One region of the Delftia sp. DLF01 genome, then DNA from elsewhere that is predicted to be linked to it. Evidence: predicted binding sites of a transcription regulator. Region 1 holds the regulator's gene; each other region holds the start of a gene.

What was found. The regulator FNR, encoded in region 1, switches genes on or off when oxygen is low (the NO sensors DNR and NnrR bind a similar motif). The targets are predictions, from matches to a motif close to TTGATNNNNATCAA.
Region 2: IB269_RS08795 (FeoA family protein) is a predicted target of FNR. The motif match lies at 6,837-6,850, and genes of this name have one in related genera.
Region 3: IB269_RS06765 (COX15/CtaA family protein) is a predicted target of FNR. The motif match lies at 3,181-3,194, and genes of this name have one in related genera.

Annotation. Positions count from the first base shown of each region.
Region 1 covers NZ_JACVAZ010000003.1:1,079,242-1,089,381, forward strand. Annotated here, with positions in the region: gene IB269_RS20185 (HD-GYP domain-containing protein) at 1-820, opposite strand, end outside; gene IB269_RS20190 (sulfite exporter TauE/SafE family protein) at 890-1,606, opposite strand; gene hemN (oxygen-independent coproporphyrinogen III oxidase) at 1,612-2,994, opposite strand; gene fnr (fumarate/nitrate reduction transcriptional regulator Fnr) at 3,157-3,876, shown strand; gene IB269_RS20205 (hypothetical protein) at 3,958-4,245, opposite strand; gene IB269_RS20210 (FixH family protein) at 4,424-4,738, opposite strand; gene ccoG (cytochrome c oxidase accessory protein CcoG) at 4,796-6,250, opposite strand; gene ccoP (cytochrome-c oxidase, cbb3-type subunit III) at 6,328-7,245, opposite strand; gene IB269_RS20225 (cbb3-type cytochrome oxidase subunit 3) at 7,273-7,410, opposite strand; gene ccoO (cytochrome-c oxidase, cbb3-type subunit II) at 7,422-8,054, opposite strand; gene ccoN (cytochrome-c oxidase, cbb3-type subunit I) at 8,074-9,510, opposite strand; gene ccoS (cbb3-type cytochrome oxidase assembly protein CcoS) at 9,574-9,711, opposite strand; gene IB269_RS20245 (heavy metal translocating P-type ATPase) at 9,875-10,140, opposite strand, start outside.
Region 2 covers NZ_JACVAZ010000002.1:83,626-93,765, reverse strand. Annotated here, with positions in the region: gene IB269_RS08835 (helix-turn-helix domain-containing protein) at 73-858, opposite strand; gene IB269_RS08830 (LysE family translocator) at 871-1,491, opposite strand; gene IB269_RS08825 (RidA family protein) at 1,597-1,974, opposite strand; gene kynA (tryptophan 2,3-dioxygenase) at 2,136-2,996, opposite strand; gene IB269_RS08815 (aromatic amino acid transaminase) at 2,993-4,198, opposite strand; gene IB269_RS08810 (amino acid permease) at 4,274-5,707, opposite strand; gene IB269_RS08805 (Lrp/AsnC family transcriptional regulator) at 5,846-6,316, shown strand; gene IB269_RS08800 (YkgJ family cysteine cluster protein) at 6,364-6,684, opposite strand; gene IB269_RS08795 (FeoA family protein) at 6,884-7,225, shown strand; gene feoB (ferrous iron transporter B) at 7,222-9,165, shown strand; gene IB269_RS08785 (hypothetical protein) at 9,180-9,374, shown strand; gene argF (ornithine carbamoyltransferase) at 9,462-10,140, opposite strand, start outside.
Region 3 covers NZ_JACVAZ010000001.1:1,529,661-1,539,800, forward strand. Annotated here, with positions in the region: gene IB269_RS06735 (class I SAM-dependent methyltransferase) at 345-1,133, shown strand; gene IB269_RS06740 (hypothetical protein) at 1,194-1,475, opposite strand; gene IB269_RS06745 (hypothetical protein) at 1,627-1,893, opposite strand; gene IB269_RS06750 (hypothetical protein) at 1,890-2,072, opposite strand; gene IB269_RS06755 (hypothetical protein) at 2,234-2,644, opposite strand; gene IB269_RS06765 (COX15/CtaA family protein) at 3,465-4,664, shown strand; gene cyoE (heme o synthase) at 4,661-5,566, shown strand; gene IB269_RS06775 (response regulator transcription factor) at 5,641-6,177, opposite strand; gene IB269_RS06780 (ATP-binding protein) at 6,207-7,508, opposite strand; gene IB269_RS06785 (SURF1 family protein) at 7,638-8,351, opposite strand; gene cyoD (cytochrome o ubiquinol oxidase subunit IV) at 8,423-8,863, opposite strand; gene cyoC (cytochrome o ubiquinol oxidase subunit III) at 8,864-9,496, opposite strand; gene cyoB (cytochrome o ubiquinol oxidase subunit I) at 9,489-10,140, opposite strand, start outside.

The sequences.
Region 1 (10,140 bases):
CCGTGGTGACCTGGGCCGACAGGCCCATGCGCATGGCAATGGCCACGGATTCGCCCACATGGCGCTCGTAGCGCTCGCGCAGGGCGTCGGGCACGGAAGGCTCCAGGGCCAGGCCGTGCATGCCTTCGACACCGGCCACGGGCTTGCCCGCGTCATGCAGCAGCGCCGCCAGGCCCAGGTCGCGCAGCAGCGATTCCTGCAGGCCCAGGGCCCGGCCCAGCAGCAGGCTGAGCACGGTCACGTTGACGGCATGCACGCTCTGGCTGCTGCCCACGCCATCGGACAGCAGGTGAATGGCCACGTCCTGCGGGCCCGCCAGTTCGGCCAGGCAGCCATCGACCAGGGCCTCGGTGGGCATGCGCGCCTGCTCGGGCGCGCTGGCGATGGTGGTCTCTATGGCCACATAGCCGCGCTCCACCTTCTGAAAGCGCGCATTGCAGTCCTCCAGCCGGCCGCGCCAGTCGGGCACGGACAGCAGCAGCGGTGCTGGAGCAGGTTCGGTGGGTGGAGGCTCGGGGGCCACCACGACGGGCGGCAGCTCCTGCGGCGGCGGGGTGCGCACCTCGGCGGGCCAGGTGTCGCTTTTGTGCGGGACACAGCGCACCACCTCCAGGCCCAGGGATTTCAGGGTCTGGATCTGTGCGCTGGAGGTGATCTTGAAGCTGCTGACCGGAAAGGGATGGTTCAGCCACCCAACATCGAGCTGGACAAACATGCCCGGACGGAGGTCTCGGATATCGATGAGGACGGAATGGTTCACGCGCGGCAACGGCCCCGAGGCTGAAGGAATCGGCAATATGTAAGCCGATGATTCGGGCATTATCTCCAGTTCTGAGGGCCTCGCAGCCAATCCGCGACCCCAGGTGCCAAGTCTGGCCTCAGCTGTTGCTCAACGGCACCAGAGGCTGGGCTTGTAGATCAGGTCCATCCACAGCGCCCAGACGGCCACGCCCACCAGCATCAGGCCGGCCAGGCGCGTGCCCCATTCGGCGCGCAGGCCGTTCAGGCGCTGCCGGCCCAGCCGCCACAGCCAGGGGCCGGCCACCAGCCACAGGCCGCTGCCCACGCCAAAGGCCGCCATGGCCAGCGCGCCCTGCAACGGGCCGCCGCTGAGCGCGGCGACCAGCACGGCCGAATACAGCAGTCCGCAAGGCATGAGCGCCCAGGCATAGCCTGCCGCCAGCGTGCCGCCCGGCGCCGACACCCAGGGCTGCACGCGCCGCCAGGCGGCGCGGCCGGCAGACTCCAGCCAGGCGGGCTGGCGGGCCTGCACCATCATGGCCAGGCCCCAGGCCATCACGGCGACATGGGTCAGCGTCCAGAACGGCTGCAGCGCCGTGGTCTGGCTGGTGAGCCAGGACAGGCTCTCCATGGCCAGGGCCGAGGCAGCGCCCAGGCTGGCATAGCCGGCCAGACGGCCGCCGTGGAACAGCGCCGTGCGCAGCCACAGCCGGCTTTGCAATCCATGCACGGCCACCACCTGCGAGCCGCCGCCCTGCCCCGCCCCGCCCGTGACCACGCCGCAGGGCGCAGCGCACATGGCAAGGCAATGGGGCCCGCCGACGAGCCCCATGATCAAAGCGGTCCAGAGCAGCGACAAGAGCATGGGGCCTAGATGATCCTCGAAAACCGCGCCCGGTTCTTGTCCGCCTGCAGATATCGGTCAAACAGCATGGCCACGCCGCGCACGAAGTACCAGCCCATGGGCGTGACCTGGAAGCCCTCGTCGCTGATCTGCACCAGGCCCTTGGCCTGCAGGTCCTCCAGGGCCGCCATCTCGGGCGCGAAGTACTCGCGAAAGCCCAGCAGCCAGGCCTGCTCCATGGGCTCGAACAGCACGGCGCCCTGGCACATGATGGCCATGATGACGGCGCGGCGCACCAGGTCGTCACGCGACAGCGCCAGGCCCCGCACCACGGGCAGGTGGCTGGCGTCGATGGCGTCGTAGTACTCCTCCAGCGTCTTGGCGTTCTGGCTGTAGCTGGCGCCCACCTTGCCGATGGCCGACACGCCCAGCGCAATCAGGTCGCAGTCGGGCTGGGTGCTGTAGCCCTGGAAGTTGCGGTGCAGCCGGCCCTGGCGCTTGGCCACGGCCAGCGAGTCCTCGGGCAGGGCGAAGTGGTCCATGCCCACATAGACATAGCCACCGTCCATGAACGCGGCGATGGAACGCGACAGCATGGCCAGCTTGTCGGCCCCCTGGGGCAGATCCTCGGCCGCAATGCGCCGCTGCGGCTTGAAGCGCTCGGGCAGGTGGGCATAGGCATAGAGCGCGATGCGGTCGGGCCGCAGCGCGTTGACCTGGGCCAGCGTGCGCTCGAAGGATTCGGGCGTCTGCTTGGGCAGGCCGTAGATCAAGTCCACGTTGATGGAGGCGAAGCCCAGCTGCCGCGCGGCCGCCACCAGCTCGAACACCTGCCCTGCCGGCTGCACGCGGTGCACGGCGATCTGCACCTGCTCGTCGAAGTCCTGCACGCCGAAGCTCAGGCGGTTGAAGCCCAGCTCCTTGAGCACGGCCAGGCGCTCGACGCTGACGGTGCGCGGATCGACCTCGATGGAGTACTCGCCACCCGGCTCCAGCTTGAAATGCTCGCGCAACAGGCCCATCAGCGTGCGCAGCTCGTCGTCGGAGAAGAAGGTGGGCGTGCCGCCGCCCAGGTGCAGCTGGCTGACGGTCTGGCCCTTGCCGCAATGGGCCGTGTGCAAGGCCATCTCGCGCGCCAGGTAGTCCAGGTAGACGGCGGCGCGATCGTGGTGGCGCGTCACGATCTTGTTGCAGGCGCAGTAGTAGCAAAGCGACTCGCAAAAGGGCACGTGCACATACAGCGACAAAGGCGTGGCACGCGCTGCGGTACTCGATTTGCGTTGTTGCAGCGCCAGGATATAGTCCTCTGCACCAAAGGCCTCGACAAAGCGGTCGGCGGTAGGGAACGAGGTGTATCGGGGCCCCGGTACGTCAAAGCGACGCAGCAGCTCTGGGGTGACAGCGGTCATGGGTTTTTTCCTCTAATACCTCGACTGTGCCGCAGCACATCGGTCATGTCCTTGACTCATATCAAGAGTTGTTTGAGGGACTGCTGCGACAATTTGATCCAACTCATCGCAATCCACGAGGTCACCGCCGGCACGCTGTGTGCCGCTGATGTTTATCACTCCATGAACCTTCAGACCATCAAAGCCTCCTGCTCCAACTGCAACCTGCGCGAACTGTGCATGCCCATGGGCCTGGATGCCGAGCAGATGCAGCGCATCGACGACATCGTGGCCACGCGCCGCAAGGTCAAGCGCGGAGGCTTGCTGTTTCGCAACGGCGAGACATTCACCTCGCTGTACGCCATCCGCACCGGCTTCTTCAAGACCTGCGTGGCCACCGAGGACGGACGCGACCAGGTCACGGGCTTTCAGATGGCCGGCGAGATCATCGGCCTGGACGGCATCGTCAACGACCACCACACCTGCGATGCCGTCGCGCTGGAAGACGCCGAAGTCTGCGTCATGCCCTTCGACAAGCTGGAAGACCTGTCGCGCGAGGTCACGGCCCTGCAAAACCATGTGCACAAGGTCATGAGCCGCGAGATCGTGCGCGAGCACGGCGTGATGCTGCTGCTGGGCAGCATGCGCGCCGAGGAGCGCCTGGCCGCCTTCGTGCTCAACCTGGTGCAGCGCCTGCATGCGCGGGGCTTTTCCAAGTCCGAACTGGTGCTGCGCATGACGCGCGAGGAAATCGGCAGCTACCTGGGCCTGAAGCTGGAGACGGTGAGCCGCACCTTCTCCAAGTTCGCGGACGACAACATCATCGAGGTGCGCCAGCGCCATCTGCGCATCCTGGACACGGAGGCGCTCAAGCGCATCGTCAACAGCCAGCAGTGCCAGTGAGGCTGCAAGGGCGGCAAGCATTCATCCGCCAATGAACAAGGCCCGCGACAGCGGGCCTTGTTCATTGCGGCGGGCTCTCGCTCAGTCCCGCCCCAGCCCCTGCATGGCCAGGTCCGGGTCGGGCTCGGAGGCCACGCCGTCATTGAGATCGCGGGCCGAGCGACCCAGCATGGTGGTCATCAGGCTGGAGAGCATGGTCACGCCCCAGAAGGCGAAGAAGGCCAGCGTGTAGATGCCCTGGCGCGACCAGCCCAGGTCGCCGAGCCAATGCAGCTCCAGCGGGTCCACAAAGGCAAAAACCAGCATCTCCATCACGGCGGCTGCCAGAAAGGCAGGCCAGGCAATCCACATCCAGCGTTGGGCCAACATCAGCGATCTCCTTGTGCTGTCGAGGGGTCGCCTTCATTGTGCGCCGCGCCAACGCATGGCGCCAAGCCCCGTAGCGCCCTGCACGCCTGTAGGAAACCCTCACCCGTCGCGCATGCCGGAGATGCGATCCGCCATGCAAAAGGCCGCGACTGCGGCCTCTTGCAGGGGTGCACGGCGATCAGCGGTCCGTGGGGTGATCATGCGCGGGCGTGGCCGCATGGTTGCGGCCGGTGACGGCGGGCGCCATGCTCTTGGGCACTTCGCGCACGCCATCGGCACGCTCGTTGATCGTGATGCCGTTGCGGTAGTAGTCGGGGTCGATCACGGGATCGGCGCCGTTGATGGCGATGATGGCCGTGATCACGGCAGCGACCACCACGGCCGCCGGGCCGGCCACCACCAGCCAGACATGGCCGAACTTCCACCAGGGCTTGCCGGCGTCGGGGTGCGAGGGAGCCTGCGCGGGCGCGGACACTGCGGGACTGGAAGACATGGGAAACCTCTTTCTTTCAGGCGGCAGGCGCGGACCGTGCCGCGCCTGCCAGGAACATCACCGGGGCACCAGGAAGACGGCCTTTTCGGACGCGCGTCCCGCGCCTGAATGCACGGCATCGATATCGAAGAATACGGTGTGCGAGCCCGGCTCGGCCGAACCGTAGGGAATCTGCAGGCGCGCCGCAATGCCGCGCGTCTCGGCCGGGCCGACCTCGACTTCCTGCTCGGACGCCAGCTCCAGCCCATCGAGGCCGTGGGCGCTGATGCGGTAGCGCTGGGCCTGCTCGGTGGCATTCATGATCTGCAGGCGGTAGACATTCTCCAGCTTGCCGCCCGCCACGATGCGCGACAGCGAGGCGCGGTCGCGGATCACGTCCACCTTGACCGACTGGCGCAGCGCCAGGCTCACGATCATGGCCACGCTCAAGCCGATCAGCACGGCCGAGTAGATCAGCACGCGCGGACGGAAGATGCGGCGCAGCACCTGGGCACGCCGCCACAGGCCGGCCATGGCGTTCTGCGTGGTCAGGCGGATCAGGCCGCGCGGGTACTCCATCTTGTCCATGATGGAATTGCAGGCGTCTATGCACAGGCCGCAGCCAATGCATTCGTATTGCAGACCGTTGCGGATGTCGATGCCCACGGGGCAGACCTGCACGCACATCTTGCAGTCGATGCAGTCGCCCAGGCCCTGGGCCTTGTAGTCCACCTTCTTGGTGCGCGGCGCACGCGGCTCGCCCCGGCCCGTGTCGTAGCTGACGATCATGGTGTCCCGGTCGAACATGGCGCTCTGAAAGCGCGCATAGGGGCACATGTACTTGCAGACCTGCTCGCGCATGTAGCCCGCGTTGCCATAGGTGGCAAAGCCGTAGAACAGCACCCAGAACATCTGCCAGCTGCCCTGCAGCGCCAGCAGCTCGCCGCCCAGCTCGCGGATGGGCACGAAGTAGCCCACGAAGGTGAAGCCGGTCCACAGCGCAATGGCGATCCACAGCAACTGCTTGAGCGACTTCTTCCAGGCCTTCTCGAAGGTCCAGCCGTTCTTGTCCAGCCGCATGCGCGCGCTGCGGTCGCCTTCGACCTTGCGCTCCACCCACATGAAGATCTCGGTGTAGACCGTCTGCGGGCACGAGAAGCCGCACCACAGGCGCCCGGCCACGGCCGTGAACAGGAACAATGCCAGCGCCGAGATGATCAGCAGGCCCGCCAGGTAGATGAAGTCCTGCGGGTACAGCACCAGCCCGAAGAGATAGAAGCGCCGCGTTCCGAGGTCGAACAGCACCATCTGGCGCTGGCCCCACTCCAGCCAGGGCAGGCCGTAGAAAACCAGTTGGGTGAGAAACACCAGGGCCCATCGCCAGCGTGCGAAGACACCGCTGATGGAGCGCGGGTAGACCTTCTTTTCCGACTCGAACATCGACACCAGCTCGCCCGGATCAGGCGTGGCCGGCGTGATCGGAATGACTTTGCGGGGAGGCTTCCCGGTGTCATCCCCGCTCTCGGGCTTCATGGTGGGTTCCTTTGTTTTTTTGAAATATCTGAAAACTCAAAACGCAAAAAGGCGGCGCCGCAGCGCCGCCCCTGTGCTTACTGACGGACTGCGCCGTCTTTGTGCGACATGCCCCAGACATAGGAAGCAAGCACCGCGATCTGCGCCTCGGTCAGCTTGTCCTTCTGGGCAGGCATCTCGTTGTGCTTGCCGTTGTTGATCATGGCCGTGATGGCGGCCTCGCCCCAGCCGTGCAGCCAGATGTCATCGGTCAGGTTGGGCGCGCCCAGGGCCTGGTTGCCCTTGCCGTCCATGCCGTGGCAGGCAGCGCAGGCCGTGAACTTGGACTTGCCCAGCGAGGCCTTGAGCGAGTCGTGCGGGCTGCCCGACAGGCTCAGCACATAGTGCGAGAGGTTGCGCACATCGTCGGGCGTGCCGACGGCAGCGGCCATGGGCGGCATGATGCCGATGCGGCCGCCCGTGATGGTTTCCCTGATCTTCTCGGGCGTGCCGCCATGCAGCCAGTCGCCATCGGTCAGGTTGGGGAAGCTCTTGCCGCCGCGTGCATCCGAGCCGTGGCACTGTGCGCAGTTGTTCATGAACAGGCGCTCGCCGATGGCCATGGCCTGGGGATCCTTGGCCATGTCTTCGGTGCTCATGCTCGTGAACTTGGCGTACAGCGGCTCCAGGTCCGCGCGGGCCTTGGCCATCTCGTTTTCATAGGCGCCCAGCTGCGTCCAGCCCAGCTTGCCCGCGAACGAGCCCAGGCCCGGATAGGCCGCCAGGTAGGCGAAGCCGAACACCGAGGTGATGATGAACAGCCACATCCACCACTTGGGCATGGGGTTGTTCAGCTCGCGCAGGTCCTCGTCCCAGACGTGGCCCGTGGTGTTGTCGGCCGAGGGGACCACCTTCTTGCGTGCGGTGAGATACAGCAGCAGCAGGCAGCCGATGATGCCGCCCAGCGTGATCGCCGTGACATAGATCGACCAGAAGTTGTTTACGAAATCGCTCATGGGAAGTTCTCGTTCTGGTGGAGGGACTCAGTCTTGCTCGAACGGCAGCTGGGCGGCCTCGTCGAAACGGGCCTGGTTGCGGCGGGCGAACGCCCACCACCAGATGCCGATGAAGCAGGCCAGCGAGGCCAGCGTGGCCACGATGCGCATGGTGGTGATGTCCATGTCGCTCTCCTTTACTTGACCGAACGGCCCAGGACCTGCAGGTAGGCGATGACGGCGTCCATTTCCGTCTTGCCCTTGACCTGCTCGGCAGCGCCGCTGATTTCCTCGTCGCTGTAGGGCACGCCCACCTTGCGCAGCGCGCTCATGTGCTGGGCGACCACGGTGTCATCCACCTTGTTCTTTTCCAGCCAGGTGTAGGCAGGCATGTTGGACTCGGGCACCACGTCGCGCGGGTTGTTCAGGTGGATGCGATGCCATTCGTCGCTGTACTTGCCGCCCACGCGGTGCAGGTCGGGACCCGTGCGCTTGGAACCCCACTGGAAGGGGTGGTCATAGACGAACTCGCCAGCCACCGAGTAGTGGCCGTAGCGCATGGTCTCGGCGCGGAAGGGGCGGATCATCTGCGAGTGGCAGTTGTAGCAGCCCTCGCGCAGATAGACGTCGCGGCCCATCAGCTGCAGCGGCGTGTAGGGCTTGAGGCCCGCCACCGCTTCCGTGGTCGACTTCTGGAAGAACAGCGGAACGATTTCCACCATGCCGCCGACGGCCACCACCAGCAGGGTCAGAACGATCAGCAGGAAATTGTTGGTTTCCACCTTCTCGTGGGAAAAGCTCTTGGGAGCGCTATTGTTGTGATCGGACATGAGTAATGCTCCTAGACGCTCAGGCGTGGGCCACGACGGCAGGCACGGCCACCTTCACCGAACGGCCCGAGATCGCGGTCTTCCAGGTGTTCCACAGCATGACCAGCATGCCGCCCAGGTACAGCAGGCCACCGGCCACGCGGATCACGTAGAACGGATAGCTGGCCTTGACGCTTTCGACGAAGGTGTAGGTCAGCGTGCCATCGGGATTGACGGCGCGCCACATCAGGCCCTGCATCACACCGGCGATCCACATCGCGGCGATGTACAGCACGATGCCGATGGTGGCCATCCAGAAGTGCAGTTCGATGGCGCCCACCGAGTGCATCTTGGTCTTGCCGAACAGGCGCGGGATCAGGTAGTACAGCGAGCCCATGGTGATCAGGCCCACCCAGCCCAGGGCGCCCGAGTGAACGTGGCCCACGGTCCAGTCCGTGTAGTGCGACAGCGCGTTGACGGTCTTGATGGACATCATCGGACCTTCGAACGTGGACATGCCGTAGAACGACAGCGACACGATCAGGAAGCGCAGGATGGGGTCGTCGCGCAGCTTGTGCCATGCGCCCGACAGCGTCATCACGCCGTTGATCATGCCGCCCCAGCTGGGAGCCAGCAGGATCAGCGAGAACACCATGCCCACGGACTGCGTCCAGTCGGGCAGCGCGGTGTAGTGCAGGTGGTGAGGACCCGCCCACATGTAGGTGAAGATCAGCGCCCAGAAGTGGACGATGGACAGGCGGTAGCTGTAGACCGGACGGCCAGCCTGCTTGGGGATGAAGTAATACATCATGCCCAGGAAGCCTGCGGTCAGGAAGAAGCCCACGGCGTTATGGCCGTACCACCACTGCACCATCGCGTCCTGCACGCCGGCGTAGGCCGAGTAGCTCTTCATCCAGCCGGCCGGAATGGCTGCGCTGTTGACGATGTGCAGCAGTGCCACGGCGATGATGAAGGCGCCGAAGAACCAGTTGGCCACGTAGATGTGACGGACCTTGCGGATGCCGATGGTTCCGAAGAACACGATGGCATACGAGACCCAGGTCACGGCGATCAGCAGGTCGATCGGCCACTCCAGCTCGGCGTACTCCTTGCCCTGGGTGTAGCCCAGCGGCAGGCTGATGGCGGCGGCGACGATGACGATCTGCCAGCCCCAGAAGGTCAGGCTGGCCAGCTTGGGCATGAACAGCCGCGTCTGGCAGGTGCGCTGCACCACGTAGTAGCTGGTTGCGAACAGCGCCGATCCGCCAAAGGCAAAGATCACGGCGTTCGTGTGCAGCGGACGCAGGCGTCCGTAGCTCAGCCATGGAATGCCGAAGTTGAGTTCCGGCCAGGCCAGCTGCGAGGCGATCAACACCCCGACAGCCATGCCTACCACCCCCCAGACGACGGCCATGATAGAGAACTGCCTTACGACGGAATCGTCGTAATAGACAGCGTTTTTATTTGAACTATCCATCGTGCACCCCTTAGATTGCTATCAAAGTGTTACGTTCTTCGCTCCCGGGCGTGTTGACCCACGTCAATCGTCCCGAAGAATGCGCTCACCCTCTTGCTCCACACTCTCGAACTGCCCGCGATACACGGCCCACCACAGGGCCGCAAGGATGGCCAGCACCAGCACCACCGACAGCGGGATCAGCAAATACAAAATATCCATGGTCAGTTCCCCGTGGCGCTGACGCGCCACGCCTTGCCCCCAGAACGGGCGCGATGCAGCTCAGTGACACCGAGCAAGAGCCGCCTCGCGGCGAAGGTGTCGTTCCCCTCCCGCGAAGCGAGAGAGGGGGAAGCGGCGCAGCCGCTCAGGGGGTGTATTTCCATCAGAACCTCCCCACCGTTGCGGTGGAGCCCGTCTTCATCGCGACGGACGCTGCGGGCGCAGCAGGCGTGCCCGTGTGTTTCGTTGCAGCCAGTGGCAGGCTGCGCGCAAGGCGCGCGGCATTCATCACCACCAGCAGCGAACTCAGTGCCATTCCCAGGCCGGCCACCCAGGCAGGCATGAAGCCCGCCAGGGCCAGCGGAATCGACACCGCGTTGTAAGCGGCTGCCCAGGCCATGTTCTGGCGCACCACCTGCAGCGTGCGGC
Region 2 (10,140 bases), on a different contig from region 1:
GGCCGCTGCAAAACCATGGGAGGGTCCGGCCCAGATGCGGTCGGCTCAGGTGTGGCCGGCTCAGGTACCGGCTCAGGCGCCGCGTGCGTAGCAGCCCGGTGTCAGCGCATGGTGGGCCTTGAAGGCGCGCTGCAGGTGCGCCTGGTCGGCAAAGCCCATGGCATAGGCTGCATCGGACAGCGCTGCGCCCGTGGCCAGCAGGCGGCGCGCGCCGTTGATGCGCAGGTTCAGGCGGTAGCTGCCGGGCGTCATGCCCGTGGCCGCCTTGAAGCGGCGGATGAAGCGCGTGGCGCTCATGCCGCACTCCTGGGCCAGGGCCTGCACGGTCAGGCCTGCATCGGGTCCTGCATGCAGGCGTTGCAGTGCAGGCGCCAGGGCGGCCGCATCGCCGGGCAGGGGCAAGGCTGCGGGTTGGGCACAGCGGTCCAGCAGGTGCTCCAGGCCCAGGGCCAGGCGGTCGGCGGCCGCCGTGCCATCGACGGGGCGGCACAGGCCATCCACCAGGCTGGCGATGTCCGCATCCGTGAGCGTGCGCCGGGGAAAGCGCAGCGCGGCCACGCCCAGCCGCGCGTGCAGCCAGTCGGCATCGACAAACAGCATGCGGTAGGACCACGGAGCTCCAGGGTCGGGATTGCAGGCATGCCAGGCGCCGGGCTCGATCAGCACCACGCCGCCCGCTTCCACAGGCTGCGGTCCGTGGGCATGGTGGAACACGGTACGGCCCGCGTCCACGATGCCTATCGAATACTCGGCATGCATGTGCAGCCGAAAGCAGTGTGGCGAGCGCGCGCTGTCGCGCAACTCGGCCCAGGGAGCGGCCGGATGGCGGTGGAAGCGGTGGGGAGAGGTTGAAGTCATGGCGGCCAGCCATCATGCCAGCATGGCCGCCACGCTGGCGACCAGCAGCAGGGCCAGCAGGCGGTGGAACAGGCGCTGGCGGCGTTCGGTGCGCAGCCAGCCCGAAAGCAGCTGCCCCAGCAGCGCCCAGCTGCCGACCCCCACCAGGCAGGCCAGCAGCGAGATAGCGCAAAACTGCAGCAGCGCCCACGGCGCATTCGCGTGGGGCAGCACGAACAGGCCCACGCCGGCCAGCGCCACCAGCCAGGCCTTGGGGTTGAGCGTCTGCACGGCCGTGCCCTGCAACAGCGCTTGCAGCAGGGCCTGCAGCGTGCGCTGCGATCCGCCGTTTTGCTGCCTCCCGGCCTGGCCCACAGGCGCATTGGCCAGCCGCCAGGCCAGCCACAGCAGATAGGCGGCGCACAGCCACTGTGCGGCCGTGGACAGCTGCGGCAGCGTCTGCAGCAGCCACTGTGCTCCTTGGCCCATGACCCAGACCACGGCCGCATAGCTGGCGCTGGCGCCCAGCACATAGGCGGCCGAGACCAGGCGCGACCGGGCCGCACCATGGCGCAGGGCCAGCACATTGACGGGGCCGGGCGTGATGGCGCCGACGAGGGTGAAGACGCCCATGGCGAGCAGCGAGGAGGACATGAGATTTCGCGCGGACGCAGGACTGCACAAGGCCCGCAGTCTCGTCCTGCACGCCGGCCCTGTATTGAACGCAATTGCGGGGCGCTGGCATGTCCGTCACATCCTCTAGGGGAGCATGGCGTAGGCCACGATCTCCAGCTTCATCCCCGGCACCACCAGCGCCGAAATCCCCATGCTGGAGCGGTTGGGATAGGGCGCCTCGAAGAACTCGCGGTACACGGCGTCGATGGCCGGCATGTCGGCCACGTCGGTCATGTAGATCAGCACCTGGGTCACATGCGCCAGCGTGCCGCCTGCGGCCTGCAGCGCATTGCGCAGGTTGGTGAAGGTCAGGCGCGCCTGCTGTTCGATGGGGCCGGTGTCGATGCTGCCGTCGGGCCGCACGGGGCCGTGGGCCGTGAACAGCATCTGGCCGCTGGCCTTGACGGCCCAGGAGAAGGGCTGCTTGAGCGGCGGCAGTCCCACGTCGATGATTTGCTTCATGGATTTCCTTGTGTTTTGACTACATGCGAAGGCATGGTGTTCTTGCGTCGGAAACTTGGCGCGGCCCATCGGCGGACGCCGAGCAAGGGCCGTCCCGCAGCGATGGTGTCGTCCCGCGCCCGCGCAGCGAGAGCGGGGGAAGCGGCAAAGCCGCTCAGGGGTCACAGTTTCGTTCTCACGGACCAGAGTTCGGGGAACAGCACCACGTCCAGCATCTTGCGCAGATAGCTGACGCCGCCGGTGCCACCCGTGCCGCGCTTGAAGCCGATGACGCGCTCCACCGTGGTCACATGGCGAAAGCGCCACAGGCGGAAGGCGTCCTCGATGTCGGCCAGCTTTTCGCCGAGCTGGTACAGGTCCCAGTGCGACTGCGGGTCGCGGTAGACCTGGGCCCAGGCGGCCTCGACCTCGGGGCTGGCCGTGTAGGGCTGGGTCCAGTCGCGCGCCAGGTGCCCGGCAGGAATGGCCAGCCCCTGGCGTGCCAGCAGGCGCAGGGCCTCGTCGTACAGGGAAGGTGCGCGCCATGCGGCATCCACCCGGGCCAGCAGGTCCGGGCGGTGGGCATGGGGCTGGAGCATGGCGGCATTCTTGTTGCCCAGCGCGAACTCGATGCAGCGGTACTGGTAGCTCTGGAAGCCGCTGGAGCTGGCGAGATACGGCCGCATGGCCGTGTACTCGGTAGGCGTCATGGTGGCCAGCACGGACCAGGCGCCCACCAGCTGCTCCATGATGCGGCTCACGCGGGCCAGCATCTTGAAGGCATCGGCATGGCGGTCGGCCGCCACGGCGGCCGTGGCCGCGCCCAGCTCGTGCAGCATCAGCTTCATCCACAGCTCGCTGGTCTGGTGCTGGATGATGAACAGCAGCTCGTCATGCGTGGGCGACAGCAGTTGCTGGGCGCCGAGGATGGCGTCCAGCTGCAGATAGTCGCCATAGCTCATGGACTGGCTGAAATCCAGCTGCGCCCTTTCCTCGGCGACGATGCGCTCGGTCAGGCTGCCATGGACGGGGCAGCCGCTCATTGCGGCGACTCCAGCACCGTGGCAATGGCATCGGCCACGTACTGCACGTTGGCGCCGGACAGGCCCGACATGCACATGCGGCCCGAGCGGATCAGGTACACGCCGTGCTCGTCGCGCAGGCGGTGGACCTGGGGCTCGCTGATGCCGGTGTAGCTGAACATGCCGCGCTGGGTCAGCAGGAAGCCGAAGTCGCGCCGCTCGCCAAAGCGTTCATGCAGCGCGCCGTGCAGCTGGGCGCGCATGTCCTTGATGCGCCCGCGCATCTGCGCCAGCTCCTGTGCCCATTGGGCGCTCAGTTCGGGCGACGCCAGCACCTGCTGCACCAGGCGCGCGCCACGCGTGGGGGGCGAGGAATAGTTGCTGCGCACCGTGGCCTTGAGCTGGCCCAGCACATTGCCGGCCGTGGCCGCGTCGCTGCAGACCACGCTGAGGCCGCCCACGCGTTCGCCATACAGCGAGAAGTTCTTGGAAAACGAATTGGCCACAAAGGCCTGGGCGCCCGCATCGGCCAGCGCGCGCACGGACCAGGCGTCTTCATCGAGCCCATCGCCAAAGCCCTGGTAGGCCATGTCCACGAAGGGGATCAGGCCGCGCTCCACGATCACGGGGATCAGTTGCTGCCACTGCTCGCGCGACAGGTCCACGCCCGTGGGGTTGTGGCAGCTGGCATGCAGCAGCACCACGCTGCCCGAGGGCAGTTCGCGCAGTGTCTGCAGCATGGCGTCGAAGCGCAGGCTGCCCGTGGCCGCGTCGTAGTAGGGGTAGCTGTGGGTGCGCAGGCCTGCGCCCTGGAAGATGGCCAGGTGGTTGTCCCAGGTGGGCTCGCTGAGCCAGACCTCGGCGTCGGGGAAATAGTGCTTGATGAAGTCCGCGCCCAGCTTGAGCGCGCCCGAGCCGCCCAGGGTCTGCACGGTGGCGATGCGCTGCGCGCGCACGGCCTCGTGCTCAGCGCCGAACACCAGGTTCTGCACCAGCTGGCGGTAGGGGGCTATGCCTTCAATGGGCAGGTAGCCGCTGGGGCTTTGCTCGCGGGCCAGGGCATCGCCAGCCTGGCGCACGGAGTCCAGCACGGGCAGGCGGCCGGCCTCGTCGAAATACAGGCCGATGCTCAGGCTGACCTTGTCGGTGCGCGGGTCCTGCTGAAAGGCTTCCATCAGCGACAGGATGGGATCTCCGGGGTAGGGCGGGACGTGGCTGAACATCGAGGCGCGGGCGGTATCGAGGGGGGCAAGAGTCGTCATGTTTCTAAGGTAGGGAGAAAAACGGGAGGCCGGATGTCACCGGGCGGGAACCTGGGCTTGCGCTTGGGCTTGGGCTGAGGTTTGGGTCTGAGGGGCGGGCTGGCCGGCCGGCTTGCGGTACCAGATGGCGTAGATGGCGGCCAGCAGCAGCAGGAAGGGCAGGCCGGTGAGCACGGTCAGGCGGAACACGTCGGTGAACAGCGTGGACACCAGGGCGGCCAGCATCAGAGCCGCGCCCAGCAGCGTCAGCACCGGAAAGCCCCACATGCGGAAGGCCAGCGGCTTGTTGCCCTGGCGCACCCAGTGGATGCGGAAGAACAGGTGGGTCACGAAAATCATGAACCACGTGAACATGGCGCCGAACATGGCCACGGCCATCATCAGCATGAAGGACTGCTCGGGGTTGACGATGTTGAACAGCGTGGCCACGGCAATGCCCAGGCAGGACAGCAGCAGCGCCGGCAGCGGCACGCCGCGCGAGTTCACGCGGCCCAGCACGGCGGGCGCATGGCCGGCGCGCGAGAGGCTGAACATCATGCGGGTGGTGATGTACAGCTGGCTGTTCATGGCCGAGAGGGCAGCCACCAGCACCACGAAATTGACCACGCTGGCCGCGCCGGGCAGGCCGATGATCTCCATCACCTTCACGAAGGGGCTGCCGTCCTTGCCGGCGGCCGACCACGGCACGATGGCCAGCATCAGCGCGATCGTGGCCAGATAGAACACCACCAGGCGCACCATGGTGGAGCGGAAGGCGCTGGTGACGGCGCGCTGCGGGTCCTTGGCCTCGCCAGCGGCCACGGCGATCATCTCGATGCTCAGGTAGCTGAAGATGGCGATGATCACGCCCACCCAGGTGCCCCACAGGCCGTTGGGGAAGAAGCCGCCGTTGTTGACGTAGTTGGCAAAGCCCACGCCGGCCGGCCGGGTGCCGAACACCACCCAGGCGCCCACCACGATGAAGGCCACGATGGCGATGATCTTGATCATGGAGAAGCTGTACTCCACGGCGCCGAAGGCCTTGACGCTCATCATGTTCACGCCGATCAGCGCGCCCGAGAAGATCACCACCCAGGCCCAGCGCGGCACCTCGGGGAACCAGTAGCCCATGTACAGGCCCACGGCCGTCACCTCGGTGCCCACGGCCAGCACCACGCAGGCCCAGTAGGCATAGCGCACCACGAAGCCGGCCCAGGGGGCGATGTAGTGCTCGGCATAGGCGCCGAACGAGCCCGAGGTCGGGTGGGCCACCGTCATCTCGGCCAGGCAGCCCATGAGCAGCAGCGAGATCAGCGCGCCGATGGCATAGCTGATCAGCACGCTGGGCCCGGCGAAGCCGATGGCAAAGCCGCTGCCCAGGAACAGGCCGGTGCCGACGGCACCGCCGATGGCGATCATGGTCATCTGTCCGGCGGACAGCTGCTGTTGGAGTCCGGCTTCGCGCTGGACGATGTCTTCGAAGGCTGGCATGGGTTGTTGTCTCCGTTGCTGTGGGGGGCTTCGGAGGCGGATGCTAGTTACGGCCTTCGCAGGGCGTTTAGTAGTTATCCCTAAATGCTCTTGATCTTGGATAAGTTATTCTGTGAAACATGAATTCATAGGTGGTTTATGTCAATCGAGATCGACAGAACGGACCGGCTGCTGATCCGCGCCTTGCAGGACAACGCGCGGCTGACCTCGGGCGAATTGGCGCAACGCGTGCACTTGTCGCAATCGCCGTCGTGGCGGCGCATCAAGCGGCTGGAGGATGAGGGCGTGATCACCGGCTACCACGCCGCGCTGAGCCGGCGCGCCATCGGCTTTGGCGTGCTGGCCTTCGTGATGGTGGGCATAGACCATCAGAACGAGGAGTCATCGCGCCACTTCCAGGAAGCGGTCTGCGCCATTCCCGAGGTCGTGATGTTCCACGGCATCTCGGGGCCGGAGGACTTCCTGCTGGTCGTCGTGGCGCGCGATCTCGATGCCTATTCGGACCTGCTGCTCACCCGCCTGCACCGGCTGCCCGGCGTGCGCCAGGTGCACACGCATTTCTCGCTGCAGGAGTTCAAGGGGCAGTTGGCGGGGCTGCCCGTGGAATAACGGCTGGTGGTGGCGGCTGTTGGCGGCCGGCAGCGCCTGGCTGGTTGCTACAGCAGGCCGCTGTCCAGCGCCTGCATGCCATGGCGCACGCGCACGCGGTTGCAGGCATCGCTGCCGGCCGCAAATTCGCGGCAAGGCGAGGGCCGCCACTCGTAGATGCCGCAATGGGCCTTCTCGCCCACCTTGCCCACCAGCGCTGCGCAGCGCGGGCGCGACCAGTCCGTGCCGCGCATGCGGCAGGTGTGGTCGGTGACTTCCTCGATCAGCCCGGCCGGCACGCGGCCGCCATGCTCCTGCGACTCATGCACGGAAAAGTCCACGCGAAACGATGCGCAGCAGGCGCCGCAGCTCAGGCAAGGATGGGTCATGGCGTGGGCAAGCAGGTGCAGGTGCGGATCGTGGGAGCGCGATTGTCGCGCGCACGCGTGCGGGGCGCCTGGAACCGGCCAAAAACCATGACGGCCCTTTGGCAAGACCCTGCCTCTTACTCCGATACCATGCGCGGGCTTCCCACGGGGATTCGATCAAAATCAAAATGAGAATAAAAATCAGTTGATACAACACGCCATGCATTCGATGAATCCCGGGACGGACGCCACGGCTCCGTCCGCGCTGTCCGCGCCTCCCAGCTCTCCAAGCCCGGCCACCGCTGCGGCCATCACCCTGGATGCGCTGCCGCGCCAGGTTCCGGCGCGCGTGGTCGAACTCCATGCGGCGCGCGACACGGCCGAGCAGGAACTGCTGCTTCGCCTCATGGAAATCGGTTTCCTGCCGGGCGAGCCCGTTCGCATCCTGGCCGCAGGCTTTCCGGGCGACGACCCGCTGGCCGTGCGCGTGGGCCAGGCCACGTTCGCGCTGCGCCGCCATGAGGCGGCCCTGGTGCGCGTGGCGCCGGAGGCGGTGGCATGAGCGCGTCGTCCTCTCCCAAACTCATCCAGCCGCTGCAGCCTGCCCAGGGTGGCGGCGGCGGTGGTGATTCCGCATTGCGCCTGGCCTTGCTGGGCAACCCCAACTGCGGCAAGACAGCCTTGTTCAACCTGCTGACCGGCGCACGCCAGAAGGTGGCCAACTACGCGGGCGTGACCGTGGAGCGCAAGGAAGGCTGGCTGAGCACGGCCAGCGGCCGGCGTGTGCGCGTGCTGGACCTGCCGGGCACCTACAGCCTGCATGCCCACAGCGAGGACGAACGCATCACGCGCGACATCGTCTCGGGCCGCCACGCGCGCGAGGCGCCTCCCGAACTGCTGGTCTGCGTCACCGACGCCACCCACCTGCGCCTGAACCTGCGCCTGGTGCTGGAAGCCCAGCGCCTGGGCCTTCCCATGCTGCTGGTGCTCAACATGAGCGACATGGCCAGGCGCCAGGGCATCGATATCGACCGCGAGGCGCTGTCACGCGCCCTGGGCATGCCCGTGCTGTCCACGGTGGGCGTGCGCCAGGACGGCGCGCGCGAACTGCTGCAATGGCTGGACGGCCCCGAAGCCCGCGCCCTGGCAGCGCCGCAGCTGCAGGCCCCGGCCCGCCCGGGCGATGCGCGCGAGCAGGTGCTGGCCCTGCACCAGCAGGTGGCCCGCATCATGGCCGACTGCGTCAAGGAGCCCGTGGTGGACACCCGGCGCGATGACCGCATCGACGCCGTGGTGCTGCACCCGCTGTGGGGCATGCTGCTGCTGGCGGCCACGCTGTTCCTGATGTTCCAGGCCGTGTTCAGCTGGGCGCAGCCGCTGATGGACGGCATCGAGGGCGGCGTCTCGGCCGTCTCGGCCCTGGTCAACGAGCACATGCCCGAAGGCGCGCTGCGCAGCCTGCTGGCCGATGGCGTGATCGCGGGCACGGGCGCCGTGCTGGTCTTCCTGCCGCAGATCCTGATCCTGTTCCTGTTCATCCTTGCGCTGGAGGACTCGGGCTACCTGCCGCGTGCCGCCTTCATGCTGGACCGCATCATGGGCAAGGTCGGCCTGTCGGGCCGCTCCTTCATTCCGCTGCTGTCCAGCTTCGCCTGCGCCGTGCCCGGCATCATGGCCACGCGCTCCATCACCAGCTGGCGCGACCGCCTGGTGACCATCATGATCGCGCCGCTGATGACCTGCTCGGCGCGCCTGCCGGTCTATGCGCTGCTGATCAGCGCCTTCATTCCCGAGCGCACCGTGGGCGGCATCTTCAACCTGCAGGGCCTGGTGCTGTTCGCGCTGTACGTGGCCGGCATCGTCAGCGCCATGGCCGTGGCCGGCGTGGCCAAGTTGGCCGGCCGCAGCGCCGGACCCACGCCGCTGCTGATGGAGCTGCCCTCCTACCGCTGGCCCAGCCCGCGCAGCCTGGCCCTGGGCCTGTACGAGCGCGCCATGATCTTCCTGCGCCGCGTCGGCGGCATCATCCTGACCGTGAGCATCGTGCTGTGGTTCCTGGCCAGCTACCCGGCGCCGCCCGATGGCGTCACCGAAGCGGCCATCCGCTACAGCTTTGCGGGCCGCATCGGCGGCTGGCTGGAGGTGGTGCTGGCGCCGATCGGCTTCAACTGGCAGATCGCCATCGCCCTGGTGCCCGGCATGGCCGCGCGCGAAGTGGCCGTCAGCGCCATGGGCACGGTCTATGCCCTGTCCGCCGCCAGCGACGAGGCCATGGCCGAGCAACTGGGCCCGCTGATCGCCCACACCTGGTCTATGGCCACGGCGCTGTCGCTGCTGGCCTGGTTCGTGTTCGCGCCCCAGTGCATCTCCACGCTGGCCGCCGTGCGGCGCGAGACCAACGGCTGGCGCTATCCGCTGCTGATGACCGGCTATCTGTTCGCGCTGGCCTACCTTGCCAGCTTCATCACCTACCGCGTGGCCATCGCATTGGGCGCGGGCTGAAAGGAGCACGGACCATGTGGCAAAACATCATCGTGGGTCTGATCGTGGCCCTGGCCGGCATGTCCCTGGTCTGGCGCTATCTGCCTGCGCGCTGGCGCCAGAAGGCCGGGCAGATGCATCCGGCACTGGCGCCCAAGGATGCGGGCGGCTGTGGCGGCTGCAGTGCCTGCGGCGGGGACAGTTGCGCACCGGACAAGCGGGTGCCGTAAGGCCACGGCCCGAACTTCCGCCAGGAAAAAAAAGAATGCCTGCAGGCGCAAAGCCTGCAGGCATTCTTTTTTGAGCGGACTGCGTTGTCAGTTCGGCTGGCGGCCCAGCAGCAGGTATTCCATCAGAGCTTTCTGCACATGCATCCGGTTCTCCGCCTCATCCCAGACCACGGACTGCGGCCCGTCGATGACCTCGGCCTCCACTTCCTCGCCGCGGTGGGCGGGCAGGCAGTGCATGAACAGGGCATCGCCACGTGCGGCGGCCATCATTTCGGCGTCCACGCACCAGTCGGCAAAGGCCTTCTTGCGGGCTTCGTTCTCGGCCTCGTAGCCCATGCTGGTCCACACGTCGGTGGTCACCAGGTCGGCGCCCTTGCAGGCGTCCAGCGGGTCCTTGAAGACCTTGTAGCAGCCCTCGCGCGGGGTCTTGCCGCCAAAGGCCAGCTTCTCGTCCACCTCGTAGCCGCCCGGTGTGCTGACGTGGACGGTGAAGCCCAGCAGGTCGGCCGCCTGCAGCCAGGTGTTGGCCATGTTGTTGCCGTCGCCGACCCAGGCGACGGTCTTGCCCTGGATCGAGCCGCGGTGCTCGATGAAGGTGAAGATGTCGGCCAGGATCTGGCAGGGGTGGAACTCGTTGGTCAGGCCGTTGATGACGGGAACGCGCGAGTATTCGGCAAAGCGCACGATCTTGTCCTGGCCATAGGTGCGGATCATCACCAGGTCGGTCATGCGGCTGATGACGCGTGCGCTGTCCTCGATGGGCTCG
Region 3 (10,140 bases), on a different contig from region 1:
CGCGCCATGGCGCAGCAGAAGCCAGCGCCATCGAGGGTGCGTGTTCAACTTACAGCCAAGCCGTCTCACGGTTGTGACTTCCGCATGACCGTGTGGGGAACGCGCCGCAGTGGTTTGACAGTGCAATTTGCGCAGTCTTAGAATTTGCATCTTCCATCCCTGCGACCGCTGCGAGCCTGACATGAACCTGTGACGCCTTCGGACCCTTGTCCGACCGATCCCCCCGAAGCCCATTCCCGGCCCACGGCGGACGCCCGCGTCACCACCTGCATGCCCGTTGACTGCTCCGCGTTTTCTGAACGCAACCTCGCGTCGCCGTGCGGCCTCTTTTTGAAAGAGTGCCCATGACAGAACCCATCGACATCCTTGCCCACAACACCGCTGCCTGGAACCTGCAGGCAGCGAAAGACTGCGACTGGTCGCGCCCGGTCGACAGCGCAGAAATAGCCCGGGCCCGTGCCGGAAGCTGGCAGGCGCGGCTCACGCCCGGCCCCTTGCCAGCGGGCTGGCTGGATGATGTGCGCGGCCTGCGCATCCTCTGCCTTGCCGGCGGCGGCGGCCAGCAGGGGCCCATTCTTGCGGCGGCGGGCGCGCAGGTCACCGTGTTCGATGCCTCTGCCGGGCAGCTTGCACAGGACCGTCATGTGGCGCAGCGCGAAGGCCTTGCGCTGACCTGCGTGCAGGGCGACATGCGCGATCTGGGCGTTTTTGCAGATGCCGGCTTCGATGTGATCTTTCATCCCATCTCCAACCTCTACGTGCCTGATGTGCGGCCCGTATGGCGTGAATGCGCGCGGGTGCTCGCGAAGGGTGGGCGCCTTCTGTCCAGCTTCTGGAATCCGGTGGTCTTCGTGGAGGACCGCGATCCCGCGTTGCGCGAGCAAGGGCTCATGCGGCCTGCGCGGCGCCTGCCGTATTCCGATGTGGTGGATTTGCCGCCCGCAGCGCTTGATGCCAAGCGGGAGCGCAATGAGGCGCTGGTGTTCGGCCATACGCTGGCCGATCAGATCGGCGGCCAGCTGGATGCGGGGCTGGTGCTGACGGGCTTTCATGAAGACTGGCAGCCCCATGCCCGTTTTGTGATCGAGAAGTTCGTGCCGACCTTCATTGCGACACGTTCGGTGAAACTCTGAAGGTACTGCTGCCTGGCCTTGCCGCCCTCAGGTCGGCCTTAGGTCTCCCTCAGGTCGCCCTCAGGTGCGCAAGGCCGGCGTCCAGGTCTGTTGCTGGGCGGGTTCGGTCACGGGCTGCGCCGGCTTCGGTCGGGGTGCTGGGCCCTTGGCCTGAGACGATGGCTGGGCCTGCCGTGCTTGCTCGGCGCCGGATTTGGCCAGCAGCATCATCACGGCCATGCAGATCAGCGTCAGCATGAGCACCACGCAGATGGGACCCAGATCCACGGAGGCGATGTCCAGCCCCTTCAGCGACTGCCAGCGTTCTGAGCGTACTTCCAGTGGTTCTTCGGGATCGGCCATGGCACCTCCACTGCGTTGAGTGTGGACACATGCTAGGCGTAAGTGAGCATGCAAACAATATGGGGACTTCGCCAGGATGTGAGGGTATACAGCAGCCCCGGCTCGGTTGGCTTCACGCTTGAAGGCTCTTTCCGCTGCTGCCGTGTGACAGCTACTTGACCCACATCAACTGCACCGCCACGGCCAGGGCGATGGCCAGCAGCCCCAGCAGCACGGCCATTGCCACGACGGTGACCGCCCTGCGGCGCTTTGCCTTGCGGGGGTTGCGCAAACGGGGCGGGGTGGGAGGGGGCTGCGTGGCATCCAGCGCCGCAATTCTTGCCAGCCAGTCTTCGGCTGTGGGCAAGGTGGGGGTGGGCGATGCGGAGGGTGAGGCGGGGGGCGATGCGGGTGGTGAGACGGGCTTGCCACGGTTCATGGCCCCAGCTCCTGACGCATCTCTTCAAGCACCTGCACGGCGCCCTGGATCATGGCCAGCCTGTGCTGCAGCGCAGCCTTTTGGGCCTGCAGCCGGTCCAGCTGCTCGGCAACCAGCGCCTCGTCGGCCCGCAGCTTCTTCAGCCGCTCCTGTATGGCCTCCATTTCCGGGGCGCTCATCTGCCAATCCTCCAGCATCGAAGGGCGCCGAGCGTGGCCCGGACCCTTCTCACAATTCACACGAATGCCGGCAATTATCTGTGCGCCTTAGTGATTGGCTATGAATGAATTGACATAGATTGTCATCGACCGGCGCAGAAGGCCGAAGGCTGTGCAGTTGTTCAAAGCAGCCAGGTCCTGTTGGGCCGGTTGCCGTCGATTTCCACAAGTCCTGCGTCCTGCAGTATGGGCAGGATGTAGGTGATCACCACGGCTGCGTTGTCGTTGGCCTGTTTGGCCGCAAAGCCCAGAAAGCCGGGCCGGTGCTGGCTGGAGGCCACGATGCAGGGCCGCTCGGCGCCGTGATGCTCCTGGGCCAGATGGCGCAGCACGGCGCCGAAGGCTTCCCGCCTTATGCGCACCGTGTTGCCCTTGTGCGTTCTGACTTCCAGGCCGCTGTCGCTGCGGCGGATGACAGTGAAGGACGCGGTGCGTCCCTTGTCGGGCGTCTTCAGGGGCTTGTCCTGGGCGATGCCGTCCCAGAAGGCATTGAAATCGTTGTTGGAGAGCACGCGCACGAAAAAGAGGTCCATTGCCTGGAGGTTTTCTTGGACGTGGAGTCTCCCTGGCTTCGACTGGCCGAAGATGAGCAAATCTGAGCAGTGCCGCTCAATGCGCGAGAAATTTGAGGAAGATCCGGCCTTGCCGCGTTCTGACCTCGGTCCCTTCGATAAAGCCCATCAGTCTGGCCGAACCGTCCATGGAGTACAGCGCCGGTCCATCGATGCGGTAGATGGGCCTGGTCCCGCAACGGACGAATTCATCGCCTTCGACACGCCCGATTTCGTTTCCGTGCCCATCAAGCACAGTCCACGAGCCTCCTGCAATCATGGCCTCACCCGGCAGTTGCCGGTTCCCAAGTGAAACCACCAATCTAAGGAACGCGAGGTGTCTGAATCTGAGCGAATCTGAGCAGTCGTGTAAAGCTGGGCCGCCGACGTCTTGGGCAGGGTCCTGTGGAAATTCGTGTGCGCCAGGCTCAAGCCGCATCGCACCGGCCAAAAGAAGCTGGCTGCGATCTAGGGGCACTGCATGCGTGGGCGATTGAGCGGTTCGCAGCCAAGTAGAATTGTTTCATATCAAAGACATGCTGCTCTGAAAGTTGCAGCGACCGGGCCCGCTTGGCGGGCCTTGTGCATGGGGCGCGGTCCCGCAGCCGGTATCTGGGTGCATGTCCTGATTCTCTGTAGGCCCGGCCTGCGATCCAATCTCGCGCATGGGGCTGAGCCTTCTCGTCAAATTGCTCTCATTTATGAAGATCTGCTGTCGCCAACCGGATGCGCCTGCGGCATTGCCTTTCGGCTTGCCCGGGGGCCATGCCGTGTGGTGCACGCCGCGCTGCGGAGGGCGGGCGTGAGCGAGCAGGCGCTGTACGATCTGGCCCCCGTTCTGGAGCTGATGCTGCTGGGCCTGTTGCTGGCACTGGGCCCCCTGGCCTGGGTGTGGCTGCGCAACCGCAGCGGCGGCTCGCTCAAGCGGCTGCAGGCGCTGTCGGTGCTCACGCTGTTCCTGACCTTCGATCTGGTGCTGTTCGGCGCCTTCACCCGCCTGACCGATTCCGGCCTGGGCTGCCCCGACTGGCCGGGCTGCTATGGCAGCGCCAGCCCCATGGGCGCCCGCGCGCAGATTGCCGAGGCCCAGGCCGCCATGCCCACCGGGCCGGTGACGCATGGCAAGGCATGGATAGAGATGGTCCACCGCTATCTGGCCACCACCGTGGGCGTGCTCATCATCGCCATGACCATCATGGCCTGGCGGCGCGCGCGGCGCCTGGGCAGGGCGGGTGGCGCAGGCGCCGAGCGTACAGGGGCGGAGGGCACAGGCGGTGCCCTGAGTCCGTGGTGGCCCACGCTGGCGCTGTTCTGGGTCTGCCTGCAGGGCGCCTTTGGCGCCTGGACCGTGACCATGAAGCTTTTCCCGGCCATCGTGACCCTGCACCTGCTGGGCGGCACGGGGCTGCTGGCCTTGCTGTGCGTGCCCGCCGTGGGGCTGAGCCGTGCTGCGCGTCGGCAAGAGGCGACCGTGATTTCAACTGCGCTGCGCGCGGGGCTGTGGCTGGGCCTTGCGCTGCTGGTGCTGCAGGTGGCGCTGGGCGGCTGGGTCAGCACCAACTATGCGGTGCTGGCATGCAGCAGTTTCCCGACCTGCCAGGGAAGTTGGTGGCCGGCCATGGATTTTTCGCAGGCGCTGCAGATCTGGCGGCCGCTGGGGCTGCTGCAGGACGGCAGCAACATCAGCTTTGCGGGCCTCACGGCCATCCACTATCTGCACCGCCTGGCGGCCTATGTGGTGGTGGCTGCGCTGGCCGGGCTGTGGTGGCGTTTGGGTGAGGTGCCCGCACTGGCGTCGCAGCGCCGCGTGCTGGGTGCGTTTTTGGTGCTGCAGGTGCTGACAGGCCTGTCGAACGTGGTGCTCGATTGGCCGCTGGTGGCCGCGGTGCTGCATACGGGCGGCGCAGCTGCGCTGGTGACCGTGATTGTTTGGTGCCTGGCGGCCAGCCGCCCGGGCGCACTGCGGGACGGTCTGCCGGTTGCCCGTGGAGAGATTGCATGAGTAAACAAGCTTCCCTGAGTGTCGAGCCCTCGCGCTGGACACAGTTCTATGCCCTGACCAAGCCGCGTGTGGTGCAGCTGATCGTGTTCTGCGCACTGATCGGCATGGTGCTGGCCGTGCCCGGCTGGCCCAACGCCGACCAGTGGCTGCACATGGCGCTGGCCTGCCTGGGCATCTGGCTGGTGGCGGGCGCGGCTGCCGCCTTCAACTGCCTGGTGGAGCGCCATATCGATGCGCGCATGAAGCGCACCTCATGGCGGCCCACGGCGCGCGGCGAGCTGAGCAGCCAGCAGGCGCTGGCCTTCTCGGCCATCCTGTGCACGCTGGGCGCGCTGGTGCTGTTGCTGTGCACCAACCCGCTGACCATGTGGCTGACGCTGGCCACCTTCGTGGGCTATGCCGTGATCTACACGGTGATCCTCAAGCCTGCCACGCCGCAGAACATCGTGATCGGCGGCGCCTCCGGTGCCATGCCGCCCGTGCTGGGCTGGGCCGCGATGACGGGCCAGGTCGGTCCCGAGGCGCTGATCCTGTTCCTCATCATCTTCCTGTGGACGCCGCCCCATTTCTGGGCGCTGGCGCTGTACCGCGTGGAAGACTACCGCCAGTCCGGCCTGCCCATGCTGCCCGTGACGCATGGCAGCGAGTACACGCGGCTGCAGATCCTGCTGTACACGGTGATCCTGTTTGCGGCCTGCATGCTGCCCTTCATGTACGGCATGAGCTCCTGGCTGTACCTGGTGGTGGCCGTGGTGCTGAGCGTGGGCTTCTGTGTCTATGCCTTTGCACTGTGGCGCAATTACTCGGACCAGCTGTCGCGCAAGACATTCCGCTTCTCGCTGATCCACCTGAGCGTGCTGTTCCTGGCGCTGCTGATCGATCACTACCTCTGGCTGGGCTGATGGCCTGAGGGCCATGGCCGCGCAATGAAAAACCGGGCCCTTGAGGCCCGGTTTGCCTTTTGTTGCCTGCCGCCTTACTTGATCTGCCGCTTTTCCAGCTTGCGCGCCAGCGTGCGCCGGTGCATGCCCAGGCGGCGGGCGGCTTCGGAGATGTTGAAATCGCTCTCGGCCAGGGTTTCGTGGATGTGTTCCCACTCCAGCGTCTTGATGGAGGTGGGGTTGCGTGATAGTTCCACGTCGGTGCGGCCTTCGAGGCGGCCGAAGGCGGCCTCGATATCGTCGGTGTTGGAGGGCTTGGCCAGATAGTGGCATGCGCCTAGCTTGACCGCCTCCACCGCCGTGGCAATGCTGGCATAGCCGGTAAGCACGACGATCAGCGCCTCGGGGCTGTGCTGGTGCAGCATCTGCACGCAGCTCAGGCCCGACGCGTTGCCCGCCAGCTTGAGGTCCATGACGGCGTATTGCGGCGAGTGCGTCTGCAGCAGCTCGCGCACTTCCTCGGCGCTGGCGGCCTGCAGCACGCGGTAGCCGCGCCGCTCGAATGAGCGCGTCAGCGTGCGCGCAAAGGTCGCATCGTCTTCAACCAGCAGCAGGAGGCGGGAGCTGTCCATGGGCGATTCGGGTTCCTGTGGGCGCCGCTTCAGGCGCCGGGTTCAATGGCAATCGATGACAGGGGCAGGCGGATCTCCACCTCACTGCCCCGCGGCGGGGTGTTCCTCACCTGAACGCGTCCGCCCAGCGAGCGCGCCACGTTGAGCACAAGGAACAGGCCCAGCCCCCGGCCCGGGCGCTCCGTCTTGGTGGAGATATGGCGCTGGCCCAGCTGTTCCAGCACGGCGGGTGCAAAGCCCGGTCCCTTGTCGCGCACGGTGATGCACAGCATGCCGGTGCGCACGGCCAGGTGCAGCGCCACATGGCGGGGGGAGGCTTCGGCCGCATTGTCGAGCACATTGCAAACCATTTGCTGCAACGCGGTATCGGAAAGAATGGGGAAGTCCTCGTCGGCCTGGACATAGTCGAAATGCTCCACGGCGTGGCGTGACTGCCAGTGCGCGACCACGCCGTCCATGAAGGCGCGCAGCGTGGTAGCCTGTGGCGCATCGGCGCGGGTCTCGCCGGCCGACATGAGCACGCTGGAGACGATGGACTTGCAGCGCAGCAGCTGCTGCTGCATTTCCTGCAGGTCGGCCAGCAGGTCGGGGTCTTGCGTGATGGCGGGCATGCGCTGCCAGTCGCCCAGGATGACGGACATGGTGGACAGCGGCGTGCCCAGCTCGTGCGCCGCGCCCGTGGCCAGCAGGCCCATGCGCACGATGTGCTCCTCTTCGCTGGCACGCTGGCGCATGTTGGCCAGCCGTGCGTCACGCCGGCGCAGGTTGGAGACGATGCGGCGCAGGAAGACGACCAGCAGCACCGTGGTCAGCCCGAAGCTGATCAGAATGCCGCTCACGTACAGGCCGGGCAGCCCGTCCGGTCCCGCCGCGCCAATGGGCAGGGGCCAGTGCACGATGGCCAGCACCAGGGTGCACAGCGAGGTGCTGGCAACGATGATCCAGGCGTGCACGGGCCTGAGCAGCACGGCGCCCAGAATGCCCTGCAGCAGGAACAGATAGATGAAGGGATTGCTGGCGCCGCCGCTCAAATACAGCTGTATGGCCAGGGCGAGCACGTCGGCCAGCAGGGCCAGGAACAGGTTGCGCGCCGAGATCTGGCGGCGGTGGCTGCGGTACCAGTAGATGTAGCCAAGATTGGTGAAGACGCTGGCCATCAGCACCAGGGCCATGGCCGGCAGCGGCAGGGTGATGCCGAAGCCGTAGTGCACCAGGGAGATGGTGATCACCTGCCCGACCACGGCAAACCAGCGCAGCTGTATCAGCAGCTGCATGTTCTGGCGTTCGGTGGTGCGCTCGACGCGGAACAGGGACTCTGAAGGCGAATTCACGCGGGCGATTGTGCGCTACCGCAGGCAGCCGTGGCGCGGCAGGGTCTTGTAGAGGACTGGCGTAAAAAAGGCCACCGATGTCATCGGTGGCCCTGTTGCCTGCAGCGACGGCTTTACGGCCTTGCGGCCTTACGGCTTGCTGCTTGCCTGCCGGTCATTGCGCCTGACCAGCCAGGCCGCGCCGACCACCATCAGCGCCAGCCCGTACCAGGTCAGCGCATAGACCAGGTGGCTGTTGGGGAAGCGGATCACGGTCATGCCCGGGCGCGGCCAGGTGCCGTCTGCCACGGGCTGGCCCGGCAGGCCTGCGTCGATGAAGTAGGGGGCTGCATGGTCCAGGCCCTGGGCCTGTGCAATGGCCGCCACATCGCGCGAGAACCAGCGCTGCTGCGCGGGATCGTTCTCACGCAGGAAGCCGCCGCGCGGCTCGCTGATGCGCAGCAGGCCGGCCACCGTCACCGGGTCCTGGGGCGCCTGTGCGGGCTGATCCTGCCAGCGCGCGCGCTGCGCTGTGGGAATGAAGCCCCGGTTCACCAACACCTGGTTGCCGTCGTCCATCTGCAGCGGCGTCAGCACCCAGAAGCCGGCGCCCAATTCGGTCACGGCCTGGGTCAGCACGGTCTTGCCGGCCAGCCAGTGGCCGCTGGCCTGCACGGCGCGGTACTCGTGGTCGGCGGCCGTGATCTGCGGCCATTCGGCGGGCGGGGGCAGGGCCGCGGGCGCGGCGTGCACGCGCTGGTCCACGCGCTCTATCAAGTCCAGCTTCCAGGCACGGCGCTGGACCTGCCAGCTGCCCAGGAAGATGAAGCCCAAAAACAAGGCGATGCCCACCGAGATGAGCATCGCCTGAGCGAGTGGGCCACGCCGGCGCGATGCGCCGGCGTGGCTGGAGGGCCCGGAGTTTCCGGATGCGGTCAAGGCGTGACCGAGGCCGGAGCCGTCTGCGCGGCAGGGTCGGCCGGCATGGTGTGCTGGGGCATCATGTTGGTGTTCATGTGGAACATGACCCACAGGGTGCCCGCAATGCCGATGGCCACGAAGACCACGGTGAAGATGGTGGACAGCAGGGTCCAGCCGCCTTCGATCTTGCCGTTCATGTGCAGGAAGAAGACCATGTGGACCAGGATCTGCACCACGGCGAAGCCGCCGAGCACCATCACGGCCGTTGCACGGTCCGAGATGACATTGCTCATCACCAGCCAGAACGGGATGGCCGTCAGGATGATCGAGAGCACGAAGCCCCACATATAGCCCGAGAACGTGCTGTGCGGGCCTGCGTCGTGGTGGTGATCGTCATGGCCGTGATGGTCGTGGTGACCGTGGCCATGGCCGGCGTGGATGTCGTGTGCAGCCATTTACAGCACCCCCATCAGGTAAACAAAAGTGAAGACGCCGATCCAGACCACGTCCAAGAAGTGCCAGAACATCGACAGGCACATCAGGCGGCGGTTGTTCTCGTGCGTCAGGCCGTGCTTGTTGATCTGGATCATCAGCGTGACCAGCCAGATCAGGCCGAAGCTCACGTGCAGGCCGTGGGTGCCCACCAGCGTGAAGAACGAGGACAGGAAGGCGCTGCGCTGCGGGCCTGCGCCCTCGTGCAGCAGGTGGGAGAACTCATAGAGCTCCAGGCCCAGGAAGCACAGGCCGAACAGGCCGGTGATGGCCAGCCACAGCTGGGTGCCGCCCAGCTTGCCCTGCTGCTTTTGCAGCATGGCGAAGCCGAAGGTGATGGACGACAGCAGCAGGAAGGCCGTGTTCATCGCCACCAGGGGCAGGTCGAACAGCTGGGCGCCCGTAGGGCCTGCAGCGTAGTTGCGGCCCAGCACGCCATAGGTGGCGAACAGCGCTGCAAAGATCAGGCAGTCGCTCATCAGGTAGAGCCAGAAGCCCAGAGCGGTGCCGTTTTCGGGATGGGGCTCCTCGGCGAGGTGGTACTCGCGCGGGGCCAGGGCGGCAGCGCCGCCTGCGGTGTAACGGGTATCAGACATGACGTGCCAGCTGTTGTGTGCGCAGTTCTTCCGTGGCCGCGACTTCTGCGGCGGGGATGTAGTAGTCGCGCTTGTAGTTGAACGTGTGGATGATCGACGCCAGCACGGTGGCGGCGAACGACGCAATGGCCAGGGGCCACATGTGCCAGATCATCGCGAAGCCGAAGACCGTGGACAGCGCTGCGATCACGACGCCGGCGCCGGTGTTGGACGGCATGTGGACGGGCTTGAAGCCGGTCAGCGGACGCTGGTAGCCGTGCTTCTTCATGTCCCACCAGGCATCGATCTCATGCACCACGGGCGTGAAGGCGAAGTTGTACTGGGGAGGGGGCGAGGAGGTGGCCCACTCCAGCGTGCGGCCTTCCCATGGGTCGCCGGTCACGTCACGCAGCTGGTCGCGCTTGAAGTAGCTGACCACCAGCTGGATCAGGAAGCTGCCGATGCCCAGTGCCACCAAGCCGGCGCCCAGGGCGGCGATCACGAACCAGATCTGCAGCGAGGGGTCCTCGAAGTGGTTGGCACGGCGTGTCACGCCCATCAGGCCCAGCACGTACAGCGGAGTGAAGGCGACCCAGAAGCCGACCAGCCAGAACCAGAACGAGCACTTGCCCCAGAACTCGTCGAGCTTGTAGCCGAAGGCCTTG